Regions from separate parts of the Mycobacterium seoulense genome, predicted to be linked through region 2. Evidence: predicted binding sites of a transcription regulator. Region 2 holds the regulator's gene; the other holds the start of a gene.
The links. The regulator LexA, encoded in region 2, represses DNA repair genes until DNA is damaged. The targets are predictions, from matches to a motif close to CGAACANNTGTTCG.
Positions count from the first base shown of each region.

Region 1: the regulator LexA is predicted to act here: its motif matches at 11,900-11,913, upstream of G6N37_RS24890 (error-prone DNA polymerase).

Region 1 covers NZ_AP022582.1:5,327,257-5,342,664, reverse strand. The annotation lists gene G6N37_RS24935 (ATP-binding cassette domain-containing protein) at 1-1,921, shown strand, start outside; gene G6N37_RS24930 (pentapeptide repeat-containing protein) at 1,927-2,478, opposite strand; gene G6N37_RS24925 (GTP-binding protein) at 2,475-3,074, opposite strand; gene G6N37_RS24920 (DUF742 domain-containing protein) at 3,055-3,429, opposite strand; gene G6N37_RS24915 (serine protease inhibitor) at 3,436-3,831, opposite strand; gene G6N37_RS24910 (sensor histidine kinase) at 3,828-6,578, opposite strand; gene G6N37_RS24905 (class I SAM-dependent methyltransferase) at 6,831-7,436, opposite strand; gene G6N37_RS24900 (tRNA (cytidine(34)-2'-O)-methyltransferase) at 7,454-7,918, shown strand; gene G6N37_RS24895 (nitroreductase family protein) at 7,922-8,566, opposite strand; gene G6N37_RS24890 (error-prone DNA polymerase) at 8,604-11,885, opposite strand; gene G6N37_RS24885 (wax ester/triacylglycerol synthase domain-containing protein) at 12,050-13,393, shown strand; gene otsB (trehalose-phosphatase) at 13,435-14,568, shown strand; gene G6N37_RS24875 (MaoC family dehydratase) at 14,565-15,408, opposite strand, start outside.
Region 2 covers NZ_AP022582.1:601,159-616,566, reverse strand. The annotation lists gene G6N37_RS03055 (trypsin-like serine peptidase) at 1-166, opposite strand, end outside; gene G6N37_RS03050 (proteasome assembly chaperone family protein) at 366-1,334, shown strand; gene G6N37_RS03045 (alpha/beta fold hydrolase) at 1,380-2,411, shown strand; gene G6N37_RS03040 (PhzF family phenazine biosynthesis protein) at 2,458-3,144, shown strand; gene G6N37_RS03035 (peroxynitrite isomerase) at 3,173-3,658, opposite strand; gene nrdR (transcriptional regulator NrdR) at 3,697-4,161, opposite strand; gene G6N37_RS03025 (LysM peptidoglycan-binding domain-containing protein) at 4,271-4,765, opposite strand; gene lexA (transcriptional repressor LexA) at 5,056-5,754, shown strand; gene G6N37_RS03015 (LGFP repeat-containing protein) at 5,779-8,028, opposite strand; gene G6N37_RS03010 (acyl-CoA dehydrogenase family protein) at 8,603-9,763, opposite strand; gene hflX (GTPase HflX) at 9,857-11,278, opposite strand; gene dapF (diaminopimelate epimerase) at 11,325-12,197, opposite strand; gene miaA (tRNA (adenosine(37)-N6)-dimethylallyltransferase MiaA) at 12,202-13,125, opposite strand; gene G6N37_RS02990 (class III extradiol ring-cleavage dioxygenase family protein) at 13,133-13,822, opposite strand; gene G6N37_RS02985 (DMT family transporter) at 13,858-14,826, opposite strand; gene G6N37_RS02980 (DUF349 domain-containing protein) at 15,226-15,408, shown strand, end outside.

The DNA of each region.
Region 1 (15,408 bases), 810 kb from region 2:
GCTGACCGACCGGCCCGGCCGCCCCGCCTGGATCGGGCGCGCGCTCGACAACGACATCGTCATCCACGACGTGCTGGCGTCGCGCCACCACGCGTTCCTGACCCCGACGCCCGCGGGGCCCGAGATCCGCGACGCCAACAGCAGCAACGGGACCTTCGTCAACGGCGTCAAGGCCGCGTCGGCCGTGCTGTCCGAGGGCGACGTGGTGACCATCGGAAACGTCGACCTGGTGTTCTCCGGCGGCATCCTGGTCCGCCGTCAGGAGGCGGCGACGCGCACCGGCGGTTTGGAGGTGCGCGGCGTCGACTTCGCCGTCAACGGCAAGAACCTGCTCGAGAAGATCTCAATGACCGCCCGCCCGGGCACGCTGACCGCCCTCATCGGCGGGTCCGGCGCGGGCAAGACCACGCTGTCGCGGCTGATCGCCGGGTACGCCACCCCGACCTCGGGGCTGGTCACCTTCGAGGGCCACAACATCCACACCGAGTACGCGTCGCTGCGGACCCGGATCGGGATGGTCCCCCAGGACGACGTCGTGCACCGCCAGCTCACGGTCAACCAGGCCCTCGGTTACGCGGCCGAGCTTCGGCTGCCGCCCGACACCACCAAGGCCGACCGCGAAGAGGTCGTCGCGCAGGTGCTCGACGAACTGGGGCTGACGCAGCACGCCGACACCCGGGTCGACAAGCTGTCCGGCGGGCAGCGCAAGCGTGCCTCGGTGGCCCTCGAGCTGCTCACCGGGCCCTCGCTGCTGATCCTCGACGAGCCGACCTCGGGCCTGGACCCGGCGCTGGACCTGCAGGTCATGACGATGCTGCGCCAGCTGGCCGACGCGGGCCGGGTGGTGCTGGTGGTCACCCACTCGCTGACCTACCTCGACGTGTGCGACCAGGTGCTGTTGATGGCGCCCGGCGGCAAGACCGCCTTCCTGGGGCCGCCCAACCAGATCGGGACGGTCATGGGGACCACCAACTGGGCGCAGATCTTTGCGAAGGTGGGCGCCGACCCCGACGAGGCCAACAGGCGCTTCCTGGCGCAGAACAAACCGCCGCCGCCCGTGGAGACGGAGGCGCCGGCCGATCTGGGCGTCGCGCCGCGCACCGGCATGCGCCGCCAGTTCTCCACCGTCGCCCGCCGCCAGGTTCGCCTCGTCGTCTCCGACCGCGCCTACTTCGTGTTCCTGGCGCTGCTGCCGTTCATCATGGGCGCGCTGTCGCTGACCGTGCCGGGCCACACCGGTTTCGGCTACGCCGACCCGACGAGCGATTCGGCCGGCGAAGCCGGGACGATCCTGACCCTGCTGACCATGGCGGCGGCGTTCATGGGCACCGCGCTGACCATCCGCGACCTCATCGGCGAGCGCCCGATCTTCCGGCGCGAGCAGGCGGTCGGCCTGTCGACCACGGCCTACCTGCTGGCCAAGATTGCCGTGTTCTGCGTGTTCGCCGTGGTCCAGGCGGCCATCGCGACGGCCATCGTGGTGGCCGGCAAGGGCACGCCGAAGCGGCCGGCGGTGCTGCTGGGCAACGCGACGCTCGAGCTGTTCGTCGCCGTCGCGGCGACCTGCGTGGCCGCGGCGATGCTGGGGCTGCTGCTGTCGGCGCTGGCACGTTCCAACGAGCAGATCATGCCGCTGCTGGTGGTGTCGCTGATGGGGCAGATGGTGCTGTCCGGCGGGATGGTGCCGGTCACCAACCGGATCTTCCTCGACCAGCTGTCCTGGGTGGTGCCCTCGCGCTGGGGGTACGCCGCGCAGGCGTCGACGGTCGATTTGTGGACCGTGGCGCCCGGCCCGCAGAACCCGCGGGACAGCCACTTCCAGCACACGCCGGGCGCCTGGCTGTTCGACATGGGCATGCTCGCGGCGTTGTCAGTCGCCTATGCCGGCCTGGTGCGCTGGCGCATCCGGCTCAAGCACTGAGCCGATCAGCCGTCGAGGCGCAGGCCCTGGGCCGCCGCGAAGGCCACCGCCTGCCCGACGTCGACGCGGGCGCCCGCCAGCGACGCGGCCCGCCACAACGAGGCGTCGACGGTCGCGCCGCGCAGGTCGGCGCCGTCGAGCCGGGCGCCCGTCGCCCGCGCCCCGGACAGGTCGGCGCCGCGCAACACCGCCTTGCGCAGGTCGGCCTCGACCAGGCTGGCCTCCCGTAACCGGCACCCGCTCAGGTCGACGCCGCGCAGGTCGTTACCGCCGAGTACCGCCAGCGTGAAGTCGACCTCGTCGAAGGTGATGGGCCGCATCCGGCACTGCACGAACACCGAGCCCAGCATGCTGCATTGGGTAAACACGCTGTGCCACAACGATGTTCGTCGGAACGTGCAGTTGCGGAACGCCGACCCGCGGTGTCGGGACTCGGCCAGGTTGGCGCCGTTGAAGTTGCATTCGTCGAACACGACCCGTTCGGTGTGCAGCCGGCTGAGGTCCTCGTCGGTGAAGTCGTGGCCGGAAAATTCGCGGTCGGCCCACGGCGTGGTCAACTGGCAGTCAGGCTGGTCAGCGCGTATTCGCTGACCGCGATCAGCGCGTCGGTGGCCGAGCGGCGGTCCCGGGCGTCGACCGTGATCACCGGGATATGCGCGGGCAGGGTCAGCGCCTCGCGCACCTCGGCGACGGGATAGCGTGGCGCGCCGTCGAACTCGTTGACCGCGACCAGGAACGGCAGGTTGCGGTGCTCGAAGAAGTCGACCGCGGCGAAGCTGTCCTCCAGGCGCCGGCAGTCCACCAGCACGATCGCCCCGATGGCGCCGCGCACCAGGTCGTCCCACATGAACCAGAACCGGCGCTGACCCGGCGTCCCGAACAGGTAGAGCACCAGGTCCTCGTCCAGCGTGATCCGGCCGAAGTCCATTGCGACCGTGGTGGTCCGCTTGTCCGGCGTGGCGTCCAGCGCGTCGACGGCGGTCGAGGCGTCGGTGAGCATCGCCTCCGTGCGCAACGGCATGATCTCCGACACCGCCCCCACGAACGTCGTCTTGCCGGCGCCGAACCCGCCGGCGATGACGATCTTCGTCGAGGCGTGGGCCCCGGAATCGGGCCGCATCTCGGAGTGCGCGTCAGAGTGCCTTAAGGCCACGCAGCGTCCTTCCTATCAGTTCGTGGCGCTCATCTCTGGTCGAACGCTCGGACAACGTCCTATGCACCCGAAGGTAGCCGGACAAAACCAGATCACCGACCAGGACGCGCGTGACGCCGAGCGGAAGATCCAGCCGGGCAGAGATTTCCGCCACCGACGGGCTGCCGACGCACAGTTGAATGATCTTGCCTTTCGCGTCGTCGGGGGGCCATCGGTGAACCAGGCCGGCCTGCAGCGTCTGAATCGGCGCTTCCACGGGAAGCTCGACGTCGGTGCCGGTCCGTCCGGCCGTCAGGGTGTAGGGGCGGACCAGGTTGCCTTTACGTGCGGTCGGCCGGGGCTCGCGTTCGTCCATCGCGGCTCACGAGACGCCAGACCGGCGGGTGGACTGCACCACGCCCCCGACCCGCTCGACCAGGATGGCCATCTCGTAGCCGATTTGACCGATGTCGCACGATGTCGCGGCCAGCGTGGCCAGATGCGAGCCGTCGCCGACGCGCATCAACAGCAGGTAGCCGTGCTGCATCTCGACCACCGACTGCAGCACCTGGCCGCCCTCGAACAGCTGCGCGGCGCCGGTCGCGAGGCTGGCCAGGCCGGAGGCCACCGCGGCCAGCTGGTCGGCGCGCTCGCGCGGCAGATCCTCGCTGGCGGCGATGGGCAGCCCGTCGACGGAGACCAGCAGCGCGTGCGCCACGCCGGGAACCTCGCGGGCGAACCGCGTCACCAACCAGTCCAAGTTGTCCGGTGAAGTCATTCCTGATCGGACCCCTGACTCGCGTCGCGGGCGTGCGACCGGCCGGTGTGCACCCCGCCGAAGTGACTGCTGAAGGTGGCGCGAACCGCCTCGGGATCACGGCCCGCGGCCGCGTGCTGCGGCTCGCGGGCGGAGGCAGCCGGCTGGTCCTGGTCGGGCAGGCTCGTCCCGTTGGCCGCGCCGGGAACCAGCCGGGCGCCGGGCGTGCGGACCGGCAGGCCGTGCTCGGCGGTGCGCGACTCGACGGGCTTGTCCTCGGCCGCGGCGGCCAGCGTCCAACCGCGGTCCCACACCGACTGCCAGTCCAGGTCGGGGCTGTTGACGAGGTCGTGCGGATCGCCGAGCATCTCCGACAGCATCCGCCGGTAGATCACGTCGTCGTCAGCCGGGGTCGTCGTCTCGCTCTTGGGTGCGGCCGGGATCGACGGGCCGGGCACGCTCGGCGCCGGAGTCGCCGGCTTGTCGGCCTCGCGCGAGCGCGCGGAGAAGAACGCCGACGTGTCCGACGCGGTCCGCGCCGGCGCGGGCTTCGGCTCGGGCTCCGCCGGGCCCGCGGGGGCGGCCGGGGTGCCGCTCTCCCACCACGGGGTGGGCAGCTCGCGCCGGTGCCGCCGGGGCGGCTGCTCGGCGGGCTGGGCGGGCACCTCGGTGATTCCGCTGGAACCGGGGTTGCGGCGCGGCAGCAACGTGACCGGCGGCGCGGGGTTCTCGGCGGCGTGCTGGACGGCCGGCTCAGGCGTGGGTTCGGCGGTGGGGTCCGGCGCGGCGATCGCCGCGGCGAGTTGCGCGCTGGGCGACGAAACCGCGCGGATCCGCGCGGTGCGGACCGGCTGGGCGCCGCCCTCGAGGATGGCCGGCGGCAGGTAGATCTCGGCGGTGGTACCGGAGCCCGTCTCGTTGACCGCCGGGCCGCGCAGCCCGACCCGGATGCCGTGCCGGGCCGCGATCCGGCCGACCACGAACAGGCCCATGTGGCGGGCATTGTCGGGGCTGACCTCGCCCCCGGCCTGCAGCCGCATGTTGGCGATGCGCCGATCGGCGTCGTTCATGCCCAGGCCGGCGTCGGCGATCCGCACCACGACTCCCCCGTCACCGCCGCGGGCCGCCGACACCCGCACGGTCGTCGAGGGCGGCGAGTAGCGCAGGGCGTTGTCGATCAGCTCGGCGAACAGGTGGATGGCGCCGCCGGCGGCCGCACCGATCAGCGTGCTGTTGTCGGGCAGCCCGGCGATTTCGACGCGGCGGTAGTCCTCGACCTCGGACACCGCGGCGTTGAGCACCGTCGACAGCGGCACCGGGTCGCGCTGGTCGCGGGCGAGCTGCGCGCCGGCCAGCACCAGCAGGTTGGCGCTGTTGCGGCGCAGCCGGGCCGCGAGGTGGTCCAGCCGGAACAGGCTGTCCAGGCGTTCGGGGTCCTCCTCGTTGCGCTCCAGCCGGTCGATGAGCGACAGCTGCTGGTCGACCAGCGAGCGGCTGCGCCGCGACATGGTCTCGAACATGTCGTTGACCAACAGCCGCAATCGGGCCTCGTCGCCGGCGAGCAGCAGGGCCTGGGTGTGCAGTTCGTCGACCGCGTGGGCGACCTGGCCGATCTCCTCGGTGGTGTAGACCGGCAGCGGTTGCGGCGTCGGCTCGGCGCCGCCCGCCTTGACCCGGGCGATCTCCTCCTCGAGGTCGGTGTGGGCCACCTTCAGTGCGCCGTCGCGCAGGATGCGCAGCGGCCGCACCAGGGCGCGCGCCACCAGCAGCACGACGCCCAGCGCGATGACGATGGCGGAGAGCACCAGGACGGTGTCGACGATCGCGGCGTTGCGCTTGTCGGCGGCCTGGGCGTGCACGGACTTGGTCACCGACGCGGTGGCGTCCTTGATGACCTGGTCGGCGGTCTCGTCGGTGGTCTGTATCGAGCGCAGCAGGTCGGCGTTGTCGACGAGCACGCTGGCCGGATCGGACATGATCGCCATCCGGGTCACCAGTTGCTGCTGGAGCGTCTTGGCCTCGGGCGAACCGGCGCCGAGGACTTCGCTCATCCCGAACAGCGTCGACGGTTCGGTCCCCGCCAAGGTGATCATCGACGTCCGCAGTTGCGGCTCGGGCAGCTCGGCGCCGCGGGTGACGAGGATCTTCTGCATCGTCATCTGGCCGCGGGCCCCGACCGCCCGGCTCAGGCCCTGGGTCTGGGCGCGGATCTTCTCGTCGTCCACGCGCACCGACGCGTTGATGACGTCCTCCGCGGTCAGCAGGATGGGGGCGTAGAGGGTCACCCGCTCCCGTAAGCCGAGGCCGGTGTCGGACGCCTTGTTCACCAGCATCTGACCGCCGTCGAGCAGGTTGTTGACTCCCGATCGGACCTCGGGGCTCACGTCGGTGTCGCGCAGCCGGGTGTCCAGCTCGTACTTGCGCGCCTCAAAGTTCTTCTTGGCCCCTTCGACGTCGCGCCCCGTGCTGCCCGCCACCAGGGCGACGTCCAGGGCGGACATGTATTTGGTGATCACCGGGACCACGTCGGCGCGGGCGGCGGCCAGCCGCAGACCACTCGAGTTCGCCATCGCGCCCTCGATGCGCAGCGCCCCGAACACCGTCGCCAGCAGCAGCGGGACGAGCACGATCGCCAGGACCTTCCACCCGACGGGCCAGTTGCTCAGCGACCAGGCCGGCGGGCGTTTGCCCGGCGCCGCGACGGCGCCGGACGGCTGTGCGGTGTCGGGGGCGGCCGCCTCGGCCGGGTTGGCCGGGCGGGCGAACATGGTCACGTCGTCACGGCCGTGCGACCGGCCGCTGCGCTGACGCTCAGCGCTCGAGAAAACGAGAGGCTCATGAGACTTCCTGCTTTATCCACCCGTGCCACGCCAGATGGGCGCGAGCGCGTCAACGTGGCAATCCGACGAGTATGACAGCCCGCGGCCCAGCTCACCACAATCCTTACTGAGCAGACAGGCCCCTCCAAGGTGAACCCGCGCGCGGGCGGACGGCCCTGGCAAACAGGGGCCGCCGGAAACCTAGGCCGGGCGGAGGACCGCGACGAGGAAATCCGAGTCATCGGTGAACGGTCGCAGGTCCCAGGTGGACAGCAGCAGATCGGGCGCGAACCCGGCCGCCGCCGCGTCGCCGAGGAACTCGGCGAACTCGTAGTCGCGGCCGGCGCCGAAGCCGATCGCCGCCCGGCCGTCGTCCGCGAGGTGGGCCCGCAGCCGGCTCAGCACCCGGCCCCGGGTGCTCGGGGCGAGGAACGCCATGACGTTGCCGGCGGACACGATCACGTCGAACGGTTCGGCGATGCCGCGCGCGGGCAGGTCCAGCTCGGCGAGGTCTCCGACGAGCCAGCGCGGGCCGGGGTGGTCCTGCTCGGCCGCCTCGATGAGCGCCGGGTCGACGTCGACGCCGACGACGTGGTGACCGGCGGCGGCCAAGTACCCGCCCAGCCGGCCGGGTCCGCAACCGGCGTCCAGTATCCGGGCGCCGCGGGGCGCCATCGCGTCGACGAAGCGGGCCTCGCCGGCCAGATCGTCGCCGGCCCGGACCATGGCGCGGAACCGCTCGATATACCAGTGCGAGTGTCCGGGATCGGCAGCGACTTTCCGCATCCAGAGGCTCTGCTCGACCATGCGACCATTATCGCGTTGTGTTCAAGCTGATGTTCTACTCCCCGCGCATCCCCCCGAATACGGGCAACGCCATCCGGACCGCGGCGGCCACCGGCTGCGAACTGCATCTGGTCGAGCCGCTGGGGTTCGACCTGTCCGAGCCGCAGCTCCGGCGGGCGGGGCTGGACTATCACGACCTGGCGTCGGTCACCGTCCACCCGTCGCTTCAGGCCGCGTGGGACGCGCTCTCGCCGGCGCGGGTGTTCGCCTTCACCGCGCAGTCGGCCACCTCGTTCGCCGACGTCGGTTACCGGGCGGGCGACGTGCTGCTGTTCGGGCCCGAGCCCACGGGCCTGGACGCCACGACGCTGGCCGATCCGCACATCACCGAGCGGGTGCGCATCCCGATGCTCGCGGGCCGCCGATCACTGAACCTGTCCAACGCCGCGGCCGTCGCGGTCTACGAGGCGTGGCGGCAACACGGCTATGACGGGGCGGTGTAGGTCTTACCAGCCGTTCCAGTGCGTGACCTGCTCGGCGGGCAGCCGCTTGGCGGGGCGGAAGTCGGTGCCCTTGGTGTAGGCGATCGGGAACAAGCCGCCCTGGCTGTATTTGTCGTAGGGAATGCCCAGCACGTCGGCCACCTGCCGCTCGCCGTCGCGGAGTAGGTGCAACGTCGTCCAGCACGAGCCCAGCCCGCGGGAGCGCAACGCCAGGCAGAAACTCCAGACCGCGGGGAACAGCGAGGCCCAGAACGACACCCCGCCCAACGGCGTCTGGTCGTCGCGGCCTTCGATGCACGGGATCAACAACACGGGCGCCTCGTGCATGTGCTCGGCGAGGTAGGTCGCGGAGTCGCGGACCTTGCCCATCCGCTCGCCCCGGGTGTCCCCCTCGCCGTATTGCGGTGCCGGCGCGCTCAGGTAGTCCCGGGCGTTTTTGAGGTAGACGTCGCCGATCGCCTTCCGCTTCTCGGCGTCCTCGACGAACACCCATTGCCAGCCCTGCGAATTGGATCCCGTGGGCGCCTGCAGCGCCAGTTCGAGGCATTCCATCAGCACGTCGCGGCCGACGGGCTTGTCGAAGTCGAGGCGTTTGCGGACCGAGCGGGTGGTGGTGAGGACTTCGTCGACGGACAGGTTGAGGGTCATGCCTGGAGACTACCGAGGCGGTTGATGGCGCACGGGCTCACCGGAAGTCGCGCGAGCGCGAGCCGACCGCCAGGGTGATGCGGCCCAGCCGCTCGGCGACGACGGTGACTGCGCCGCTGGCGTTTTGGACCTGACCGCGCACCAGCATCGCGGGCGCGGTGTTGGCCAGCTTGCGGTGCCGCGCCCACACCGCCGGCGTGCAGAGCACGTTGACCATCCCCGTCTCGTCCTCGAGGTTGAGGAACGTCACCCCCTGGGCCGTCCCGGGCCGCTGCCGGTGGGTCACCGCGCCGGCGATCAGCACCCGGTCGCCGTCGGGTACGGACAGCAGCTTCTCGGCGGGCACCACCCCCATCGCGTCCAGGTCCGCCCGCAGGAACTGCGTCGGGTAGCTGTCCGGGGACACGCCGGTGGCCCACACGTCGGCGGCGGCCAGCTCCAGCTCGCTCATCCCGGGCAACGCCGGGACATGCGACGACGAGCCCACGCCCGGCAACCGGTCCGGGCGTTGGGTGGCGGCCGCCCCGGCCGCCCACAGCGCCTCGCGCCGGGACATGCCGAAGCAGGCAAAAGCCCCGGCCGTCGCCAGCGCCTCGGTCTGCGGCACGGAGAGCTGCAGCCGGGTCGTCAGGTCCAGCAGGGAAGCAAACGGGCCGTTGGTGTTTCGCTCCTCGACCAGCCGCTCGGCGAGATCGTCGCCGATGTGACGCACGGTGCCCAACCCCAGGCGTACCTCCGTCCCGGCGTTCTCGAGGGTGGCGTGCGCCAGGCTGGCGTTGACGTCCGGGCCGTGCACCGTGACGCCGTGCCGGCGCGCGTCGGCCACCAGCGACTGCGGCGAATAGAAACCCATCGGCTGCGCCCGCAGCAGCGCCGCGCAGAACGCCGCCGGGTGGTGCAGCTTGAACCACGACGAGTAGAACACCAGCGACGCGAAGCTCAGCGCGTGGCTCTCCGGGAAGCCGAAATTGGCGAAGGCCTCCAGCTTTTCGTAGGTCCGGTCGATCACCTCGTCGGGGGCGCCGTGCAGCGCGCGCATGCCGTCGTAGAACCGGCCGCGCAGCCGCCGCATGCGCTCGGTGGAACGCTTGGAGCCCATCGCGCGGCGCAGCTGGTCGGCCTCGGCGGCCGAAAAGCCGGCGCAGTCGACCGCGAGCTGCATCAGCTGCTCCTGAAAGAGCGGCACCCCCAGCGTCTTTCGCAGCGCCGGCTCCATGGACGGATGGTCGTAGACGACCGGGTCCAGCCCGTTGCGCCGCCGGATGTAGGGGTGCACCGACCCGCCCTGGATGGGCCCGGGCCGGATCAGGGCGACCTCGACCACCAGGTCGTAGAAGATCCGCGGCTTCAGCCGCGGCAGGGTCGCCATCTGCGCGCGCGACTCCACCTGGAACACGCCGACGGAGTCGGCGCGCGCCAGCATCTCGTACACCGCCGGCTCGGAGAGGTCGAGCCTGGCCAGGTCCACGTCGATCCCCTTGTGCTCGGCCACCAGGTCGATGGCGTAGTGCAGCGCCGACAGCATGCCCAGCCCGAGCAGGTCGAACTTCACCAAACCGATTGCCGCACAGTCATCCTTGTCCCACTGCAGGACGCTGCGGTTCTCCATGCGCGCCCACTCCACCGGGCACACGTCGGCGATCGGCCGGTCGCAGATCACCATGCCGCCGGAGTGAATGCCCATGTGCCGCGGCAGGTTGCGGATCTGGTTGGCCAGGTCGACCACCGGCGGCGGGATGCCCTCGACGTCGGGCGAATCCGCCAGCCCGTCCCAGTGGCCGAGCTGCTTGCTCCACGCGTCCTGCTGCCCCTGCGAGAAGCCCAGGGCGCGGGCCATGTCGCGCACCGCGATCCGGCCCCGATAGGTGATGACGTTGGCGACCTGGGCGGCGTAGTCGCGGCCGTAGCGGTCGTAGACGTACTGGATGACCTTTTCCCGCTGGTCGGACTCGATGTCCATGTCGATGTCGGGTGGGCCGTCGCGGGCGGGTGACAGGAACCGCTCGAACAGCAGCTCGTTGGCCACCGGGTCCACCGCGGTGACCCCGAGGGCGTAACAGACCGCCGAATTGGCCGCCGACCCCCTGCCCTGACACAGGATGTTGTTCTGGCGGCAGAACCGGGCGATGTCGTGCACCACCAGGAAGTAGCCCGGAAACGTCAGCTGCGCAATGACTTTCAGTTCGTGTTCGATCTGGGTGTACGCGCGCGGAGCGGCATCGGCCGGCCCGTAGCGGTCGCGGGCCCCCGTCATCGTCAGCTGCCGCAGCCAGCTGTCCTCGGTGTGCCCGTCGGGCACGTCGAACGGCGGCAGCTGCGGGGCGATCAGCGCCAGCCCGAACGCGCACTGTTCACCGAGTTCGGCGGCGGCGGCCACCGCGTCGGGGCACCACGCGAACAGCCGGGCCATCTCGTCGCCGGACCGCAGGTGCGAGCCGCCCAGCGGGGCCAGCCACCCCGCGGCCGAATCGAGCGACTGCCGGGCCCGGATGGCGCCCATAGCCATGGCCAGCCGGCGCCGCGACGGCCCCGCGAAATGCGCCCCGGTGGTGGCGACGACGCCGACGCCGAAGCGCGGCGCGAGGGCGGCCAGCGCCACGTTGCGCTCGTCGTCGAGCGGGTGGCCGTGGTGAGTCAACTCGACGCTGACCCGGCCAGCGCCGAAACGGTCCACCAGGTCGGCCAGCGCCTGCTCCGCCGCGTCCGGACCGCCATTGGAAAGCGCTTGGCGGACATGGCCTTTGCGGCACCCGGTGAGGATGTGCCAGTGCCCGCCGGCGGCCTCGGTAAGCGCGTCGAAGTCGTAGTGCGGCTTGCCCTTCTCGCCGCCGGCGAGGTGCGCGGCGGCCAGCTGACGCGACAGCCGCCGGTAGCCTTCCGGGCCACGGGCCAGCACCAGCAGGTGCGGGCCGGGCGGGTCCGGCGTCTCGGTGCGGGCCCCGCGCCCCAGGGACAGTTCCGCGCCGAACACGGTGCGAATGTCGAGCTCGGCGGCCGCTTCGGCGAACCGCACCGCACCGTACAGGCCGTCGTGGTCGGTCAGCGCCAGCGCGCGCAACCCCAGCCGGGCGGCCTCCTCGACCAGCTCCTCCGGCGTGCTGGCCCCGTCGAGAAAGCTGAACGCCGAATGCGCGTGCAGCTCGGCGTATGGAACGGACGAGCGGGGCGCCCGGGTGTCGTCCGGCGGCCGGTACGTTCCGCGCTTGGGCGACAGGGGGGCGTCTTCCCCGGGCACCACCGGCACGCCGGCATGGCGGGGCTTGCCGTTGAGCACCCGCTCCATTTCCGCCCAGCTCGGCGGGCCGTTGAACCACCCCACGGCCGACAGTCTATCGAATGTGTGTTCGAATTGCCGCGGCCCGGGACAACGGTTGTTAAACCGATCTTCAACTCCTAAACAAGCTCTTAACGCCGCGCGCCTACCGCGGGCGCAGGGACCGGGCAGACACTGGTAACCAGGCGAAATTTTCGGCGGGGGCGAGCATGGCGCAGGTGAAGGCACTGGATACGGCATTCCTGACGGCGCGGGATCCCGACCAGCACGCCGGCCTGGCGATCGGCGCCGTGGCGATCGTGGACGGCGCACCCGATTACCTGCGCCTCAGTCGCCTTCTGGCCGAACGCATTCGGACGATACCGCGCTGCACGCAATTGCCGCGCGCGCACCCGCCGCATCAGGACTGGGTCGACTGCCCGGAATTCGACCTCGCCCAGCACGTGCACCGGGTGGCGATCCCCCGGCCGGGCGACGACGCCGAGCTGGCCGGGGCCATCTCCCACGCCCTCGAACGGCCCCTGCGCCCGGACCGTCCGCCGTGGGAGTGCTGGGTGATCGAGGGCCTGAAAGGTAACCGGTGGGCGATCCTGATGAAGACCCATCACCGCCTGCTGGGGGGCAGCTCACCCGCGCACCTGCTCACCAGGCTGTGCGACGACGCCGACGACGACGCCTTCGTGAACACCCCTGTGGACAAGCAGCTTTCGCGACCGTCGAGGCGGCGCGAGGGCTGGGCCGATGCGCTGTGGCGGGCGTCGTGGACCGCGACCGGCGCCGTGCTCGCCGCGGTCTGGCCCGCGCTGCGGACGCAGGACCGGGCCGCCGTCCTGCGCCGCTACGCCACGGTGCGGGTCCCGATCGCCGACGTTGACCGCGTCTGCCGCCGGTTCGGTGTCACCATCAACGACGTCGCGCTGGCCGCCACCACCGAGGGCTTCCGGACGGTGCTGCTCGGCCGCGGCGAGGAGCCGCGGGCGGATTCGCTGCGCGCCCTGGTGCCGACGCCCGCCCGTTCGCCGTACCTGCCGGTCGAACACGACGACCCGGTCCAGCGCTTGCGCGCGGTGCAGACGAGGTGGAATGACAAGACAACTCCCCCGCCCCACACCGGCGGCATCGTCGAGTCGGCGCTCAACTCCTTGCCGACGGTGGTGCGGGACAACGTCATCGAACTGCTGTCGCGGCTGCCGCAGCGCGCCATCGTGACCTTGACGACGAACGTGCCCGGACCCCGGTACCGGCTGCGCCTGATGGGCCAGACGATGGAGCGCGTGCTGCCCATCCCGCCGACCGCCGTTCAGTTGAGCACCGGGGTCGCGGTGCTGAGCTACGGCGACGAACTCGTGTTCGGCATCACCGCCGAACCCGGCGCCGCGTTCGATGTCAAGCAGCTGGCCGCCGGGATCGAGCTGGGCATGGCGCGGCTGGTTGCGCTCAGCCAGGACTCGGTCCTGCTGTTCAGCGGTCGCCGCCGCAAGCGATCGCCGCGCGCGTTCCCCGGCCGCGCGCCGGGGCCGCGCCCGCCGTTCCCCGGACAAGCGCGGCACTGACCCGCTCCCGGCCGGTCCGGCCACCGTGAGAAGGTTGGGTCATGCCACAGCCGGGGCCGGTCGTCATCGACCCACGCCGCCATGACGCGGTGCTCTTCGACGCATCCGAACCCACCCTGGACGGGCGGCTGCGTGAGGTCGGGGTGGCCACCGCCGTTTTCTCCTCCCCCGAGAGCCTGTCGGGGGCGGCCGACGACCTGGGCGCCCGACCCGGGCGGTGCGTCGTCGTCACCACCGACGAGGCGGCCGTCGAGGCCGCACGTGCGGGCGGGTTCGCGTTGGTCATCGGCGTCGACACCGGACATGGCGACGCGCTGCGAGGCGCCGGCGCGGACGCCGTCGTCGCGGACCCCCGCGAGGTGACCGTGCGCACCGGGGACCGGCGGATGTCGCAGCTGCCCGACGCGCTGACGGCCCTCGACGACCTGGCCGCGCGCCGGCCGGCGGTGTTCTTCGACTTCGACGGCACCCTGTCCGACATCGTCAACGACCCGGATGCCGCCACCCCGGTCGCCGGCGCCACCGAGGCGCTGCAGCAGCTGGCCGCCCGGTGCCCGGTCGCGGTGCTGTCGGGCCGTGATCTGGCCGATGTAACGAAGCGGGTTGGGGTGCAAGGCATTTGGTATGCCGGTAGTCACGGTTTCGAGCTGACCGCGCCCGACGGCGCGCACCACCAGAACGACGCCGCCGCGACGGCCGTGCCGGTGCTGGAGCGCGCGGCCGGCGAGCTGCGGGAGCGACTCGGTTCCGTCCCGGGTGTGGTGGTGGAGCACAAGCGGTTTGGCGTCGCCGTGCACTACCGCAACGCGGCGCGTGACCGGGTCGGCGAGGTGGCGGCCGCGGTGCGCGCGGCGGGCCGGCGCGACGGGCTCCGGGTGACCACCGGCCGCGAGGTCATCGAGCTGCGCCCGGACCTGGACTGGGACAAGGGCAAGACGCTGCGTTGGGTGCTCGATCACCTGACCGAGGCCGAGGCCGGCCTGCGGACGCCGGTCTATCTCGGCGACGACATCACCGACGAGGACGCGTTCGACGCGATCCACGATGGTGGCGTGCCAATCCTGGTGCGGCACTACGACGACGGCGACCGGGCCACCGCGGCGGAGTTCGCGCTGGACAGCCCCGCGCGGGCCAGCGAGTTCACCGCCCGCCTGGCGGGCCAGCTGTCCCGCTAGGCCTGGACGTATTCCACCGCGCCGTCATCGAGCACCACGCGGGGGCCGGAACCCTCGGCGCCCGAGGCCTCGGTCCGAAACACCGCCTTGCCCGGTTCGGTGCGCCAGATCAGCGTGGTCAGCGTCTCGCCGGGAAACACCGGCGAGGTGAACCGCGCCGCGATCGAGGTGATGTTGGCCGCGACCCCGCCGCCGAGCTCGGCGAGCAGCGCGCGGCCCGCCACCCCGTAGCTGCACAGCCCGTGCAGGATCGGCTTGGGGAACCCGGCCATCTCCCGGGCGAACCACGGGTCGCTGTGCAGCGGGTTGCGGTCACCGGAAAGCCGGTAGATCAGCGCCTGGTCTTCCCGGGTGGGCAGCGCGACCCGGGCGTCGGGCTCGCGGTCGGGGATCTCCGGGGCCACCGGCCGCTGCCCCGGCACGCCCCCGAACCCGCCCTCGCCGCGGATGACCAGGGTGGTGAGCGTCTCGGCGATCAGCTTCTCCGAGTCGGGATCGGTGCCCCGGCCGCGCAACACCAGGATCGCGTTCTTGCCCTCGCCCTTGTCCTGGATGTCGGCGACCTCGGTGACCACCGACAGCTTCCCGGCGGGCGGCAGCGGGGCGTGCAGCCGGATCTCCTGCGAGCCGTGTAACAGCATGGCCCAGTTGAACGTCCCGACCTTGCCGGCCGCCCCGAAGGCCGGGCAGCAGATCACCGCGTAGGTGGGCAACACCTGCTGGTCGATGCCGTGGCTGTTCTCGGTGGTGAAGGACAGGTCGTCGAGGCCGGCGCCGACGCCGAGCGCGTACAGCAGCGTGTCCCGGTCGGTCCATTCGAACAGCATCGGTTCGGTCACC
Region 2 (15,408 bases):
TTTGCTGGGGCTGACCGAGCCGTTGCACGGGCGCGCTGCTCCGCGGCGGGGGCGCCGGCGGGGCCACCGCACGATCGCCCGGCGGCCGCTTGCATGACGTCACTGACGTCGCCACGGCGACCACCAGGCACAGCATCACGGTCGGTACGCGCATCGCGTTCATCATGCCTGACACCCGCGCGGCGGGCCGACTTCAACGCGTCGCGCCTCGCCCGACCTGCCGGCAACTCGCACTGGCCCACCCCCGACGTGTTCTCTCCTGGATTAAACGCGAACTTCACATTGCTGTTTGATATTGATGCCCACTGATTCGGGGGACACTGGTAGGGCACCCTGGAGAAACCCCCGAGAGGAGGCGATCGGCGATGGCACACGACCCGCAGGAGCCGGACTACCAACCGGGACAGGCCGGCATGTACGAACTCGAGCTGCCGGCGCCGCAGCTGTCGACGTCGGATGGCCGAGGCCCGGTGCTGGTGCACGCGTTGGAGGGTTTCTCCGACGCCGGTCACGCGATCCGGCTGGCCTCTTCGCATCTGAAGGCGGCTCTGGACACCGAGCTGGTCGCGTCCTTCGCCATCGACGAATTGCTGGACTACCGGTCGCGGCGGCCGCTGATGACGTTCAAGACCGATCACTTCACCAACTATGACGAGCCGGAACTGAGCTTGTACGCGTTGCGCGACACCATCGGAACCCCGTTTCTGTTGCTCGCCGGCATGGAGCCGGATTTGAAGTGGGAGCGCTTCATCACCGCGGTGCGCCTGCTGGCCGAGCGTCTGGGCGTGCGGCAGACCATCGGCCTGGGCACCGTCCCGATGGCGGTCCCGCACACGCGGCCCATCACGATGACGGCGCACTCCAACAACGCCGAGCTGATCGCCGAGTTCACGCCCTGGATCTCCGAGATCCAGGTCCCGGCCAGCGCGTCCAATCTGCTGGAGTACCGGATGGCCCAGCACGGTCACGAGGTCGTCGGCTACACCGTGCATGTCCCCCACTACCTGACGCAGACCGACTACCCGGCCGCCGCCGAGGCCCTGCTCGAGCAGGTGGCCAAGATCGCGTCGCTCGAGTTGCCGCTGACGGCGTTGACCGAAGCGGCGGCGGTGATCCGGGCCAAGATCGACGAGCAGGTCGAGGCGAGCGCGGAGGTTGCTCAAGTGGTGACCGCGCTCGAGCGCCAGTACGATGCCTTCATCGACGCTCAGGAGAACAGGTCGTTACTAACTCGGGACGAGGACCTGCCTAGCGGCGACGAGCTTGGCGCAGAGTTCGAGCGATTCCTCGCCCAGCAGGCGGAGAAAAAGCGGGACGACGACGACCAGGTCTGACCTTTCCACCCGGCCTCATCGCGGCCCGAGACCAAGGTTGGCGACATGAGCGAGCGGAAGCGCAAGAGCACTCTCCGCCCGGTGCGTGAGGTCGCCGCCCCGCGGCTGGAGTTCCGCACCATTCATGGCTACCAGCGGGCCTACCGCATCGCCGGTGACGGGCCGGCGATCCTGCTGGTACACGGCATCGGTGACAACTCGACGACGTGGAATACCGTGCAGGCCAAGCTCGCCCAGCGGTTCACCGTCATCGCCCCCGACCTGCTGGGCCACGGACGATCGGACAAACCGCGCGCCGACTACTCGGTCGCCGCCTACGCCAACGGGATGCGCGACCTGCTCAGCGTCCTCGACATCGAGCGGGTGACCATCGTGGGGCACTCGCTGGGCGGCGGGGTCGCCATGCAATTCGCTTACCAGTTCCCGCATTTGGTGGAGCGGCTGATCCTGGTCGGCGCCGGGGGCGTCACCAAGGACGTGAACTTCGTGTTGCGGTGGGCCTCGTTGCCGATGGGCAGTGAGGCCCTCGCGTTGCTGCGACTGCCCCTGGTGCTGCCGGCCGTCCAGATCTTCGGGCGGGTGCTGGGCACGATGCTGGGCAGCACGGGGTTGGGCCGCGACCTGCCCAACATGCTGCGCATCCTCGACGACCTGCCGGAGCCGACGGCCTCGGCCGCCTTCAGCCGCACGTTGCGGGCGGTGGTGGACTGGCGCGGGCAGATCGTCACCATGCTGGACCGCTGCTATTTGACCGAGGCCATCCCCGTGCAGATCGTCTGGGGCGCCAAGGACTCGGTCGTCCCGGTAGGGCATGCGCGGATGGCCCACGCCGCCATGCCCGGCTCCCGCCTGGAGATTTTCGAAGGCTCCGGCCACTTCCCCTTCCACGACGACCCGGCCCGCTTCATCGACGTGGTCGAGCGCTTCATCGACAGCACCGCGCCCGCCGAATACGATCAGGCCGCCCTGCGCGCGTTGTTGCGCACCGGCGGCGGCGAGAAGGCCGTCACCGGGCCGGCCCCCACCCGCGTCGCCGTGCTGAACGCCATGGATTCCGACGAACGCAGCGCGACCTGAACCACCTTGGTCGGTGCCGGCGCGGCCGGGGCCGTACAGTCGGGCCATGGATATCGACGTCACCGTGTTGCGGGTGTTCACCGATCCGGACGGGAATTTCGGCAATCCGCTCGGCGTCGTGGATGCCCGCCAGGTCGGACCCGCCGACCGGCAACGGCTGGCCACGCAATTGGGCTACAGCGAAACGGTTTTCGTCGACGTTCCCGCCCCCGGGTCAACCACGGCGCACGCCAGCATCTACACCCCACTGATCCAGATCGCGTTCGCCGGACACCCCACCGTCGGCGCGGCGTGGTGGCTGCGGGAGAACGGGACGCCCATCAACACGCTGCAGGTGTCGGCCGGGCTCGTGCAGGTGAGCTACGCCGCCGAGCGCACCGGCATCAGCGCGCGCTCGGAGTGGGCGCCCGAGGTCGGCCTCCACGAATTCGCTTCGGCCGACGAGCTTCTCGCCGCCGACCCGGGAGACTTTCCCGACGACACGGCGCACTACCTGTGGGCCTGGACCGACCAGGCCGCCGGATCGCTGCGCACCCGCATGTTCGCCGCCAATCTCGGAGTGCGGGAAGACGAGGCGACCGGCTCGGCCGCGATGCGCATCACCGACTACCTCAGCCGCGACCTCCACGTCACCCAGGGCAAGGGATCGATCATCGAGACCACCTGGAACGCGGAGGGCTGGGTGGGGGTGGCGGGGCGCGTCGTCAATGACGGTGTGCGGCATCTGAACTGACCCCGGGGCCGGCCGCCCCCGCGCGGGCTCAGCCCTGCCGGTGCAGCACCGCGGCGAGGTGGTGCTGCACCGGCTGCCCGACCGCACCCATCCGCACCGAATACGAGAGCTCGTCGCCGTCGATGCGGAATGAACGGCCCAGCGCGGTCACCTCTTTGGCGGTCGGGGTCAGCCCGACCTCGGTTGTGGACAGCTCGATTTCGATCAGGGCGCCGGTGACCGAGTACGTGCCCACCTCGATCTCGGTGATGCCGCTCGGATGGGCCAGGACCAGTTCGACGTGACCGGGCTGCGGCACGCGCAGGTACCCGGTCTCTGCGTGCAACGGCTTGCCGTCGGCCGGCGCCTTGGTCTTTTGCGCGTACGCCAGAAACGGCTTGCCGACGTGGGAGAAGACCACTTCTTCCAGATAGTCGAAGGGCTGGATCGTCGGGTACTCGCCCGACCCCCGGCCGGCCCAGGTCCCGAGGAGTGGTGCCAGGGCCGCGAGATCGGGATGCAAGTCGATAGGCATGAAAACGAGCCTAGGCCCGAACGGTGTGGGCCGGGCCGTCAGCTCGGGGTGGTGACCTGGCGGTGTTCGCGCAACGCCTGAATCTCGCGCTCGAAATCGTCCGCGGACTCGAACGAGCGATACACCGACGCGAACCGCAGGTAGGCCACCTCGTCGAGGTCGCGCAGCGGACCGAGGATGGCCAGGCCGACCTCGTGGCTCGCGACCTCCGGGGACCCCGCGGCGCGCACGGTGTCCTCGACCTGTTGGGCGAGCAGGTTCAGCGCATCGTCGTCCACCTGTCGGCCCTGGCAGGCCCGGCGGACACCGCTGATGACCTTTTCCCTGCTGAAGGGTTCGGTGACTCCGCTGCGTTTGACCACGGCCAGCACCGCGGTCTCCACGGTGGTGAAACGCCGTCCGCACTCGGGGCACGATCGGCGGCGCCGGATGGCCTGCCCCTCATCGGTTTCCCTCGAGTCGATCACCCGGGAATCGGGATGACGGCAGAACGGGCAATGCATGACCGCTCCTTCGCTGTGCCGACTACCAGGTACCGCAGCACTTCGAGCGTACCCGTGCGGTTACCCGCCCGCGCATACGCGGCCGGTAAGCGGTCCGGCACGGCGGTCGTCAGCCGACCGGGGCGATCAGGGTCTGACCGGCGAGCACACTCGGCGAGTTCATGTCGTTGAGCTCGCGGATCCGGTCGGCCACCTGGCGGGCCGGCGCGTCGGGCGCCACCCGGTGCGCGACGTCCTGCAGCGACTCCCCCGCCTCGACCCGCACGACGGCCAGCCGGTCGGGCACGTGCGCGGCCGAACTCCCGGAGTCGCCGTTGAGCACCTGACCGACGTTGCCGACGAGGCCCAGCCACAGGGTGATCGCACCGGCGGCCAGCGCCAGCCAGACGGTGGTGGCCACCGTGACGGGGCGCTTGCGGTGGGGCGCGGCCGACATCGCGACGCCGGTGCGGTGGTAGCGCATGGGCGCGCCGGCCGGTCGTGAGGGGACGGGGCGGCGCGAGCGGGCCAGCACGTCCCGGCCGTAGCCAAGGCCCTGGACCGGTCCGTTGACCGGACGCCGGGGGCTGCCGGCGCGCGGCGCCAGCGTGTGGATGGTTGTCATCTGCGTTCCTCCGGTCAACTAAATTCGCTCAGCTGTTCGACTGTATCGCTCGTGTGTTCGATATCCGAACATGTGAGCGAAGCGTGTCGCACGAGTCGAACGCTAGACCACGCCACCGACAAGTCCGTGGCCGCCAGAGCTGACATGCGGCTGAAATACCCGATCCACCGAAGAGTTACACCTTTGTGATTAACGATGTCGATGGGCGATTCCATCCCCCGTCCGCCACCGCGACACGCTAGTCGAACACATGTTTGATTCTTGGGCGCTGTGGGGCTACATTCAGTGCCATGAGCGACAGCAACGACACCTCATCGGCCGGCGCGGGCGGTCGACTGCACGCCGTCGATTCATCACTGACCGAACGGCAACGCACCATCTTGAACGTCATTCGCGCGTCGGTCACCAGCCGTGGCTACCCGCCGAGCATCCGGGAGATCGGCGACGCGGTGGGCCTGACGTCGACATCGTCGGTGGCTCATCAACTGCGCACGCTGGAACGCAAGGGATACCTGCGTCGCGACCCGAACCGCCCACGGGCGGTCGACGTCCGCGGCGCCGATGACGGCGCGGCGGCGCCGGCCACCGATGTCGCCGGGTCGGACGCCCTGCCGGAGCCGATATTCGTCCCGGTCCTGGGGCGCATCGCGGCCGGCGGCCCCATCCTCGCCGAGGAAGCCGTCGAGGACGTTTTCCCGCTGCCGCGCGAGCTGGTCGGCGAGGGCACGCTGTTCCTGCTCAAAGTCGTCGGCGACTCCATGGTCGAGGCGGCGATCTGCGACGGCGACTGGGTGGTGGTGCGACAGCAGAACGTCGCCGACAACGGCGACATCGTCGCGGCCATGATCGACGGGGAAGCCACCGTGAAGACGTTCAAGCGGGCGGGCGGTCAGGTGTGGCTGATGCCGCACAACCCCGCGTTCGACCCCATTCCCGGCAATGACGCGACCGTGCTCGGCAAGGTCGTCACGGTGATCCGCAAGGTCTAGCCCCGTCGCGCGGTTCCGCCCGGCTCAGTCCGCCTTGACGAAGCCGTTGGCCTGCGCCACTTCCTCACTGGACAGCCAGATTTCGGCGAGCGTGTCGTGATAGAGCTCGCTGCCCGGCGTGTAGTACAGCCCGAAGCGGGCGCTCGCCTTGATCGGGTATCCGTCGGGCGCCTGGTAGGGATCGTCGAGCGGCAGGTGGATGGTCGGGCGCCCGGCCGGGCCGGCCCCCGCGCTGTCTTCGTCGTCCGCGGCCGCGTGCCGCCCGCCGCGCTGCTCGGATGCGACGACCGCCGGCGCGACGGCCTCCGGAGCGGCGGCCTCGGCCTCGGCAATGTCCGCGGGGACGTGCGGTACCGCGACGTCCGGGTACTCGGCCTCGGGTGGGGCGGCATCGGCTGCACCGCCGTCGAATCCGGCGTCCGCGGGCGCGTGCGGCACCGCGACTTCCTCGGCCTCCAGGTATTCGTCGTCGGCGTGGTCGGTGTCGCGGTAGGCGGGCTCATGCTCATCGCCGGCGTACTCGGCGCCGGCATAGTCGGCGTCGGCGTAATTCGCATCGGCGTATTCGGACTCGCCGTATTCGGCTTCGCCGCGTTCAGGTTCGGCGTATTCGGCTTCGCCGTATTCGGCTTCGCCGTATTCGGCTTCGGTTTCGGGGTAGCCGGCCTCCGACAGGTCCGCAGGCGTGACGACGGAGAAGGAGTCGGTGTCCACCGCGTCGGGGTCCTCCTGCTCGCCCGCGAATGGACCCTCGTCCGCGCCGCCGCGCCGCCAGCTGACCCGCCCGGCGGCCTCGGCTTCGGGGGCTCCCGGCTGGTGGCCGAACTGTTCGGTGGTGACGTCCTCGTGCCCCCAATGCTGGTCGCCCACGGCGTCGTAGCCGCCGGCGAGGTCGGGGTGCGGCTCGTAGCCGGCACCCTCCTGCGCGGCACGACGCCGACGCCATCCGAAGGCCAGCAGCCCCGCCAGGACGATCAGCACGACCACCGGAATGACGGCCAGCAGCCACCACGACTGCCACGTGAACTTCTTGGGATGGGCGGGCGTCGCCGAATTGCTCGGCTGGTTCTGGCCCGACACCTGCAGGCCGGAGAGCAGCGGCGCGAGGTTGGCCGGCTCCGTGCTGAACGTGTTCTTCGCCCGGTTCCAGGAGATCTTGCCGCCGGCGAACTGCTGGGAGACGACGTCGCCGTCGACGGCCTGGTCGCCGACGGGAGCGCCCAGCTTGCCGGCCGGCCCGCGGAGCTTGTCCCACGCCGCCTTCATGGCCCCGCGCACCACGAACGCGCCGTGCTCCGAAGTCCAGAAGATCACCGGCTTGTCGGCGCCGGAGAAGGTGACGACGCGGCTGGACGGGATGCCGCCGTCGGACTCGGTGGCGGTGGGGAAACCCAGGTCGCTGCCGGCGGGTCCGCCCAGCGACTCGTACTTGGCCAGGATGTTGCTTTCGACGGCGTTGGCGCCGGTGGCCGGGCTGAAGTACACCTTTCCGTTGGCGAAGTCCTGGGCGATCCCGTCGCCGCCGATCGGATATTGCGCGCCCTTCTTGACCCCCAACGGCCCATTGGGGCCGCCGGCCGCTCGCCACGCCATGTTGATGGCCGCGGTGGGGTCGATCGCGACCTGCAGGCCCTTCAGTTGGTCGGCCAAAGCCGGGGGCTCGGTGGTGAACTGCTTCGTCTGCCTGTTCCACGAGACCTGACCGCCGCTGAACTTCTGGGCGGAGACCTCGCCGTTGTACGTTTCGTCGCCGACCGGGACCCCGAGCACGCCGCCCGAACTGCCGAGCTTGTCCCAGGCGGCGTTGATCGCGCCGCGCACGACGAACGCCCCGTGGTCGGGCGTCCAGAAGATCACCGGCTTGTCGCTCGCCGAGAAGGTGGCCACCCGGCTGTCGGGTCCGGCCAGGCCGGGCACTTCGTTGATGGCCGGGAACCCCAGATCGCTGCCGGCGGGGCCGCCCAGCATCTCGTATTTGTCCAGGATGGGCCCGTAGACGAATTTGGCACCGGTCGCCGGGGTGAAGAACATCTTGCCGCCGTCGAAGTCGAGCGCGAAACCGTCGCCGGCCGGGTACACGTCGCCCTTGCGGGCGCCCAGAGGCGAACCGTCACCGCCGGCCTTCTCCCACGCCGCCATCATGGCCGCCTCGGCGTCGCCGATGGGCGACGCCGCCGCGGGGGGCGCCAGCAAGGCGGCGGCAATTGCTGCGGCGGTCAAGCTGACCAGCGCGCTCCCGACCAGCCTGCGCATGTGACCTCTCTGCCCGTTCACCAAGCCTCCCAGCCGACGGCTATTCCCCTATCAGCGGCTACGCCCGCGCCTGCACAGCCGGCGAGCGAGCCGCGGTACGACCGCGGGGAAACAACCCCGTTCCGAACCGCATTTTTGCCGGGCTCGCATAACTTTGCTCCAGCCAACGAAAAATGCGAAGTCAGATCACGAATATTACAAAAACGGATACCACGCCGATGTCGAAATGATGCCGAGCCACGCTCAAATCGCGGCCAACCCCGCCGTCGCTCGCCCGATGATCGGGAAATCGCGCCGTAATCCGCGGCCGACCACCGCGTGTGCAATAAGGAACGGCCGCCGTCCTGCGTGACGATCGGGCGCCCGCGGGCGGCACCGAACTTCACCAGGTGCCCCGCGGCGTCGTGCTTTTCGGCTCGACGGTCTGTCATTACCCGGGCGACGTACCCGAAACACATGTGCCGACGGTACGTGAGGCCATTAACTTTGCCACGATCTACCCGGGAAAACGGGCCGCGTCGCGGGCACCGATCCGGTTTGCCGTAACCGTTGCGAATTGGCCGGCCGATGGCGTTGCCGACCAACGGTGTTAGGGCTAGACCCCCAGGCTGCGGCCGATGATCTCTTTCATGATCTCGGTGGTGCCGCCGTAGATGGTCTGCACCCGCGCGTCCAGATAGGCACGGGCAACGGGGTATTCGCGCATGTAGCCGTAACCGCCGTGCAGCTGCAGGCACCGGTCGATCAGGTGTACCTGCTTTTCGGTGGAGTACCACTTGGCCATCGCCGCTTGTTCGGCGGTCAGCTTCTTGTCCAGGTGCAGCCGGATGAACTCGTCGACCATCATGCGCACCACGGTGGCCTCGGTCGCCAGCTCGGCAAGCACGAAGCGGCTGTTCTGGAAGCTGCCGATCGGCTTGTTAAATGCCTTGCGCTCCTTGGTGTATTGCAGCGTCTGCTCGAGCACGTGCTCCATCGCCGCGGCCGCCATGATGGCGATCGAGATCCGTTCCTGCGGCAGGTTCTGCATCAGGTAGATGAACCCCATGCCCTCCTGCCCCAGCAGGTTTTCGGCGGGCACCTTGACGTCGGTGAACGACAACTCGGCGGTGTCCTGTGCGTCCAGCCCGATCTTGTCCAAGTGGCGGCCGCGTTCGAAGCCCTCCATGCCGCGTTCGACGACGATCAATGAAAAGCCCTGCGCCCCTTTGTCGGGATCGGTCTGCGCGACCACGATCACCAAGTCGGCGTTGATTCCGTTGGTGATGAACGTCTTTGCGCCGTTGAGCACGTAGTGGTCACCCTGCTTGACCGCGCGGGTCTTGATGCCCTGCAGGTCGCTGCCGGTTCCGGGTTCGGTCATCGCGATCGCGGTGATGAGCTCGCCGGTGCAGAACTTCGGCAGCCAGCGCTGCTTCTGCTCCTCGGTCGCCAGGGCCAGCAGGTACGGCGCCACGATGTCGTTGTGCAGGCCGAAGCCGATGCCGCTGTAGCGACCGGCGGTGGTCTCCTCGGTGATGATCGTGTTGTACCGGAAGTCGGGGTTGCCGCCGCCGCCGTATTCCTCGGGCACCGCCATGCCGAGGAAGCCCTGCTTGCCGGCTTCGAGCCACACGCCCCGGTCGACGATCTTGGCCTTCTCCCACTCGTCGTGGTGGGGCGCGACATGACGATCGAGGAAGGCCCGGTAGGACTCGCGGAACAGCTCGTGCTCCGGCTCGAAAAGCGTGCGCTGGTACTTGACGGCACTGCCCATGTGGATGACCTCCGGCGACTGGGAACTCTGTCGCCCAACATATACCAACCAGACGGTTGGTCGGCAGACGGCGGGGTAGGGGCGCCGCGGAGATCAGCGGGCGGCGAACTCTTGCAGGCGCCCGGCCAGCGCCACCGGGACCCGGGCCTTGATCCGGGTGCCGTCGGGGTGGTGCTCCTGCTGCTGCACGCGCCCGTCGGCGTGCAGCCGGGCCACCAGGTCGCCGCGGTGGTACGGAATCACCACGTCCACGGCCGTGTCGGTGGGAACGGCGAGCTCCCCCATCCGGCGCCGAAGCGCGTCGATGCCCTCGCCCGTGCGTGCCGAGACGAACACCGCGCCGGGCAGCGCGTGCCGAAGCTTGGCCAGGGTGAGGCCGCTGGCGGCGTCGACCTTGTTCACCACCAGCAGCTCGGGGGGCGGGTCGCCGTGATGGTCGGCGATGACCTCGGAGATCACTTCGCGCACCGCATTGATCTGGGCCACCGGGTTGGCGTCGGAGCCGTCGACCACATGCAGCAACAGGTCGGCGTCGACGACCTCCTCGAGCGTGGAGCGGAACGCCTCGACCAGCTGGGTGGGCAGGTGGCGGACGAATCCGACGGTGTCGGTGAGCACCAAAGGGCGACCGTCAAGGAACTCGGCGCGGCGGGTGGTGGGCTCCAGCGTGGCGAACAGCGCGTCCTGCACCAGGACCCCCGCCCCGGTCAGCGCGTTGAGCAGGCTCGACTTGCCGGCATTGGTGTAGCCGACGATGGCGACCGACGGCATGTCGCTCTGTAGGCGGCGGCTGCGCTGGGTGTCGCGGACCTGCTTCATGTCCTTGATCTCGCGGCGCAGCTTGGCCATGCGTTCGCGGATGCGGCGGCGGTCGGTCTCGATCTTGGTTTCACCCGGACCGCGCAGGCCCACGCCTCCCCCGCTGCCGCCGGCGCGGCCACCGGCCTGCCGGGACATCGACTCACCCCAGCCGCGCAGCCGCGGCAGCATGTACTCCATCTGGGCCAGCGATACCTGCGCCTTGCCCTCCCGGCTGGTGGCGTGCTGGGCGAAGATGTCGAGGATCAGCGCGGTGCGGTCGATGACCTTGACCTTCACCGCCTTCTCCAGCGCGGTCAGCTGCGCCGGGGACAGTTCACCGTCGCAGATCACCGTGTCGGCGCCGGTCGCCAGCACCACCTCGCGGAGCTCCTGCGCCTTGCCCGAGCCGATGTAGGTGGACGGGTCGGGCTTGTCGCGGCGCTGGATGAGCCCTTCGAGCACCTGGGAGCCGGCGGTCTCCGCGAGGGCGGCCAGCTCGGCCATGCTGGCCTCGCTGTCGGCGGCGGTGCCGTCGGTCCACACGCCGACCAGCACGACGCGTTCCAGCCGGAGCTGGCGGTACTCGACCTCGGAGACGTCGGTGAGCTCGGTGGACAGACCGGCGACGCGGCGCAGCGCAGACCGTTCCTCCAGGGCGAGTTCGCCGGTGCTTGGCTCCGCGGGAGCGTGATGTTCGAATTCAGGTTGTGTCATAGGCAATACACGATGATGCACGGCGGATCGGCGTCGTGCACTTGAATTAACGCTCCTGCGCGTTCCACCATTCCTCGCTGACCTCGCCGTGCGCCACCAGTACCGAGGGACCCCGCAGGTAGCTGGTGGCGTCGGTGATGGTGACGACGACGTCGCCGCCGGGGACCCGCACCGTCAGGGTGCCGGTGGCCGCGCCGGCGGCGGCCAGGGCGGCCACGGTGGCCGCGACCGTGCCGGTGCCGCATGAGCGCGTTTCGCCCACGCCCCGCTCGTGCACCCGCATCCGCACCGCGCCGTCGGCCGGTGCCGTCAGGACTTCGACGTTGACGCCGTCCGGGAACTGGGCGTGGTCGAATGCGACCGGCGCCGCCACGTCCAGCGTCGCCAGCTCCTCGGCGGTCAGGTCCGGATCCACGCACGCCAGGTGGGGGTTGCCCACGTCGACCGCCAGGCCGGTGAACCGACGGCCGCCGACGAGCGCGCTACCCGGGCCGAGCGTGTTGGCCTTGCCCATCTCGACGCTGATGTCGGCGCGGACCGCATCGGCGCGGTGCACGGTGACCGGCCGGGGGCCGGCGAGCGACCCGACCACGAATTCGTCGCGGGCCTCCAACCCGCTGGCCCGCAGGTAGTGCGCGAACACCCGGACGCCGTTGCCGCACATCTGGGCGAGCGAGCCGTCGGCGTTGCGGTAGTCCATGTACCAGTCGGCCGATGCCACGCCGTCCGGCAGCCGGTCGAGCACGCCGGCCGACAGGGCGGCACCGGCGGTGGTCACGCGCAGCACCCCGTCGGCGCCCAGCCCGCGCCGCCGGTCACACAGCGCCGCCACCCGGGCCGCGGTGAGGTCGAGCGTGGCCTGCGCGTCCGGGAGCAGCACGAAGTCGTTCTCGGTGCCGTGGCCCTTGGCGAATTGCACCCGCTCAGGATACGTGGCGCCAGGCCCGCAGGGCTTCGTCGACGAGCCGGGCGGCGTCGCCCGCGTCCAGCCAGCGGACCCGGTGGTCGCGGCGGAACCACGACCGCTGGCGGCGCACATAGCGTCGGGTGCCCACGTACGTCTGTTCCCGCGCGTCGCGCAGCCGATCGGCGCCGCCCCCGGCGTCCAGCGCCTCGATCACCTGCGCGTAGCCCAGGGCGCGCGACGCGGTGACACCGTCGCGCAGGCCCTTGTCGAGCAGTGCACTCACCTCGTCGACCAGGCCGTGGTCGAACATCGCGTCGGTGCGGCGGGCCAGCCGTTCGTCGAGAAGCGTTGTCTCACAATCCAAGCCGACGATGGCGGTGTCCCACCTCGGCGCGCCGATGCGGGGTGCGGACGCGGCGAACGGCTGCCCGGTCAGCTCGACCACCTCGAGCGCCCGGACGGTGCGCCGCGCGTCGGTGGGCAGGATGGCCGCGGCCGCGGCGGGGTCGCGACGGGCCAACTCGGCGTGCAGGCCGCCGACCCCCACCTCGGCCAGCCGCTGTTCCCAGCGTGCCCGCACGGCGGGATCGGTGGCGGGGAACGACCAGTCGTCGAGCAGGGACTGGATGTAGAGCATGGAGCCGCCCACGATGACGGGCACGGCGCCGCGGGCGGCGATGGCCTCGACGTCCACGGCGGCGGCGGCCTGGTAGCGGGCGACCGTTGCGGTCTCGGTGACGTCCAGGACGTCGAGCTGGTGATGCGGGATGCCGCGGCGTTGGTCGACGGGCAGTTTGGCGGTGCCGATGTCCATTCCCCGATAGAGCTGCATCGCGTCGGCGTTGACGATCTCGGCGCCGCCCTCGACCCGTTCGGCGACGTCGAGCGCCAGCTGCGACTTGCCGGTTCCGGTGGGGCCGATGATCGCCAGCGGTCGCACGGCCACCTCAGAGCTGCCAGGCACCGGCGAAGTAGCCCACGCCGTAGGGGGCACCGCGGTATAGCTCCTTGGCCGATCGCGGGCCGGGTTCGGCCAGGCCGGCCAGCACCTGAAAGGCGACCCGGCCCAGGATCTGCGGCGACAGCCGCGTCAGGGCCGAGACGTCACCGGTGGCCAGCGCGTCGTCGAGGGCCAGCTGCGCGTCGGCGTTGCCCGGGTCGTATCCGCCGGGGGCGGCCGGTGTCAGGGTGTTCGCGCCGTCGGCCACGACCAGGACCCCGATCGGCTCGGGGGACCGGTCGATCTCGGCGCGCAAGCGCCTGCCGCGGGCCAGCGCCGTCTCGGCGTCGTGGTCGGCGGCGTAGACCCGCGCCTGCGCGGTGGCGTCCGGCCGGACTTCGCCCCGGACCCACGCGGCCAGCAACGCGCACACGGGCAGGTCGGCCGGCGCCCCGACGTCGGCCCGCGGGGAAAGCCCGACCCGTACGTCCGCGCCGAAGCCCGCGAAACTGCCGGCCGCGCCGGGGCCGAACGCGTCGTCGCGCCCGGCGGTCCCGATGACGGTCCAGCGCGAGGGCAACAAGACGGCCGCCGCCAGCACCGCGGCGGCCAGGTCGGTCACCTCCGCGGCGGCCGCTCCGGCGAGCTCGGGCACCAGCAGCGGAGCCGACGGAACGATCGCGATGCCGCTGAGCACGCCACCAAACTAACGTTTCGCCGGGGCGGCGCGCCTCAGGCCTCGGCCGGCGCAGCCAGGATGGGATCGCTACAAGGGCCGGCGTCGTCGTCTTCGGACGACGACGCGCCCGGCGTGATGTCCCCGGCGTCTCGCCCGACCTGCGCGACCATGGTGGCGGCCTCGCCGCGAGCCAGCGCGATCGTCGCCACGATCACCACCGCCACCGCCGCGATCAGCACGAGGGCCTTGGGTCCGGTCGCGCCCAGCGTTTCGCCGAGCACGAAGATGCCGAGCACACCGGCGACCACGGGCTTCGCCACGGTCATCGTCGGCATGGACGCCGTCAGCGCTCCGGCACGGAACGCCGACTGCTGGAAGATCATCCCGGTCAGCGCCAGCAGCAGCCAGGGAACGAACTCGGGCGCGCTCAGGACGGCCAACGGGCCGTCCTCGCCCACCTCGACGATGCCCTTCGTGAGCACGGCGAACAGGGCCAAGGCCGAACCCGCCACCACCGCGAGCAGCGCGGCCGCGATCGGGCTGCCCGACCGGATTCGCGCGGCCACCACACACGCCACCAGCAGCGGCACCATCACCGCGGCGACTACGGCCCAGGTGCCGACCGATGCGCGCTGATTGCCGGCGGCCGGGTCGCCGACGATGATCACCACGGCCAGGGCGCCGGCGAGGGTCACCGCCCACGCCCACTCCCAGCGGGTCACCCGGCGCTTGGTCAGCCGGGCATAGATCGGCAGGGCGAACAGCAACGCCGTCACCTGCAGGGCGGTCACCAGCACGACCGAGCCCCAGGCCAGGGCCCCGGCCTGCAGGCTGTAGTTGACGATCGCCGCCAGGCCGCCCAACCACCACCGGGTGTCCCGCAGCGACATGCGGAACAGCTCGAGATGGCCGACCTGCTTGTCCGTGATCTCCTGCGCGGAGCGCTGACGGATCACATCGCCGACCGCGGATGCCAACGCCGCGCACACTGCGATCAACGCCGCGACATCAACCTTCGACATGAGCGACCCCTCACCTCACGATTGCCCCGACCAGCTTTCCCTGGGGCACGGGCAAATACACGCAATATTTGCGATCAGTTCAGCAACAACTGTATGACGTCGGCCACGCCGCTGTCCGTTCACCGATTCACCCTCTGTTGATACGTCATTAACCTATGTATGGCCTGTGGGTGAGGCTGCGATCCGGTTAAGCCGGTGCGCGGGCCGCCGCCATGCGTCCGCGCCGCTGCATCCCGAGCAAGAAGGTCAGGGTGGCGGCGCATGGGCCGCCAAGCTGCTTGAATACTGTTGAGCAGCTGTTGGGAGGGCCGCGAGGGCCGCCCACCGGCGCAGCACACGGTGCCGCTACGCGCGGCAGGTGCGCGGAGCAGCGACCGCGCGAAGGGTAGGTGACGAGCGATGACGGCTGACGAAGCGAACGGCGGAACCCCGGCGGGGCCGGTGCCCCAACCGGTTTCGCGCCCGGTGCCACGCCCGGGACCGCGTCCCGGTCCCCGGCCGCCGAGCCCGGGCCCACGGCCCCTCACCCACCCCGTGCCGGCGCCGCCGGCCAGCGATCCGCATCGGTTCGGGCGCGTCGAC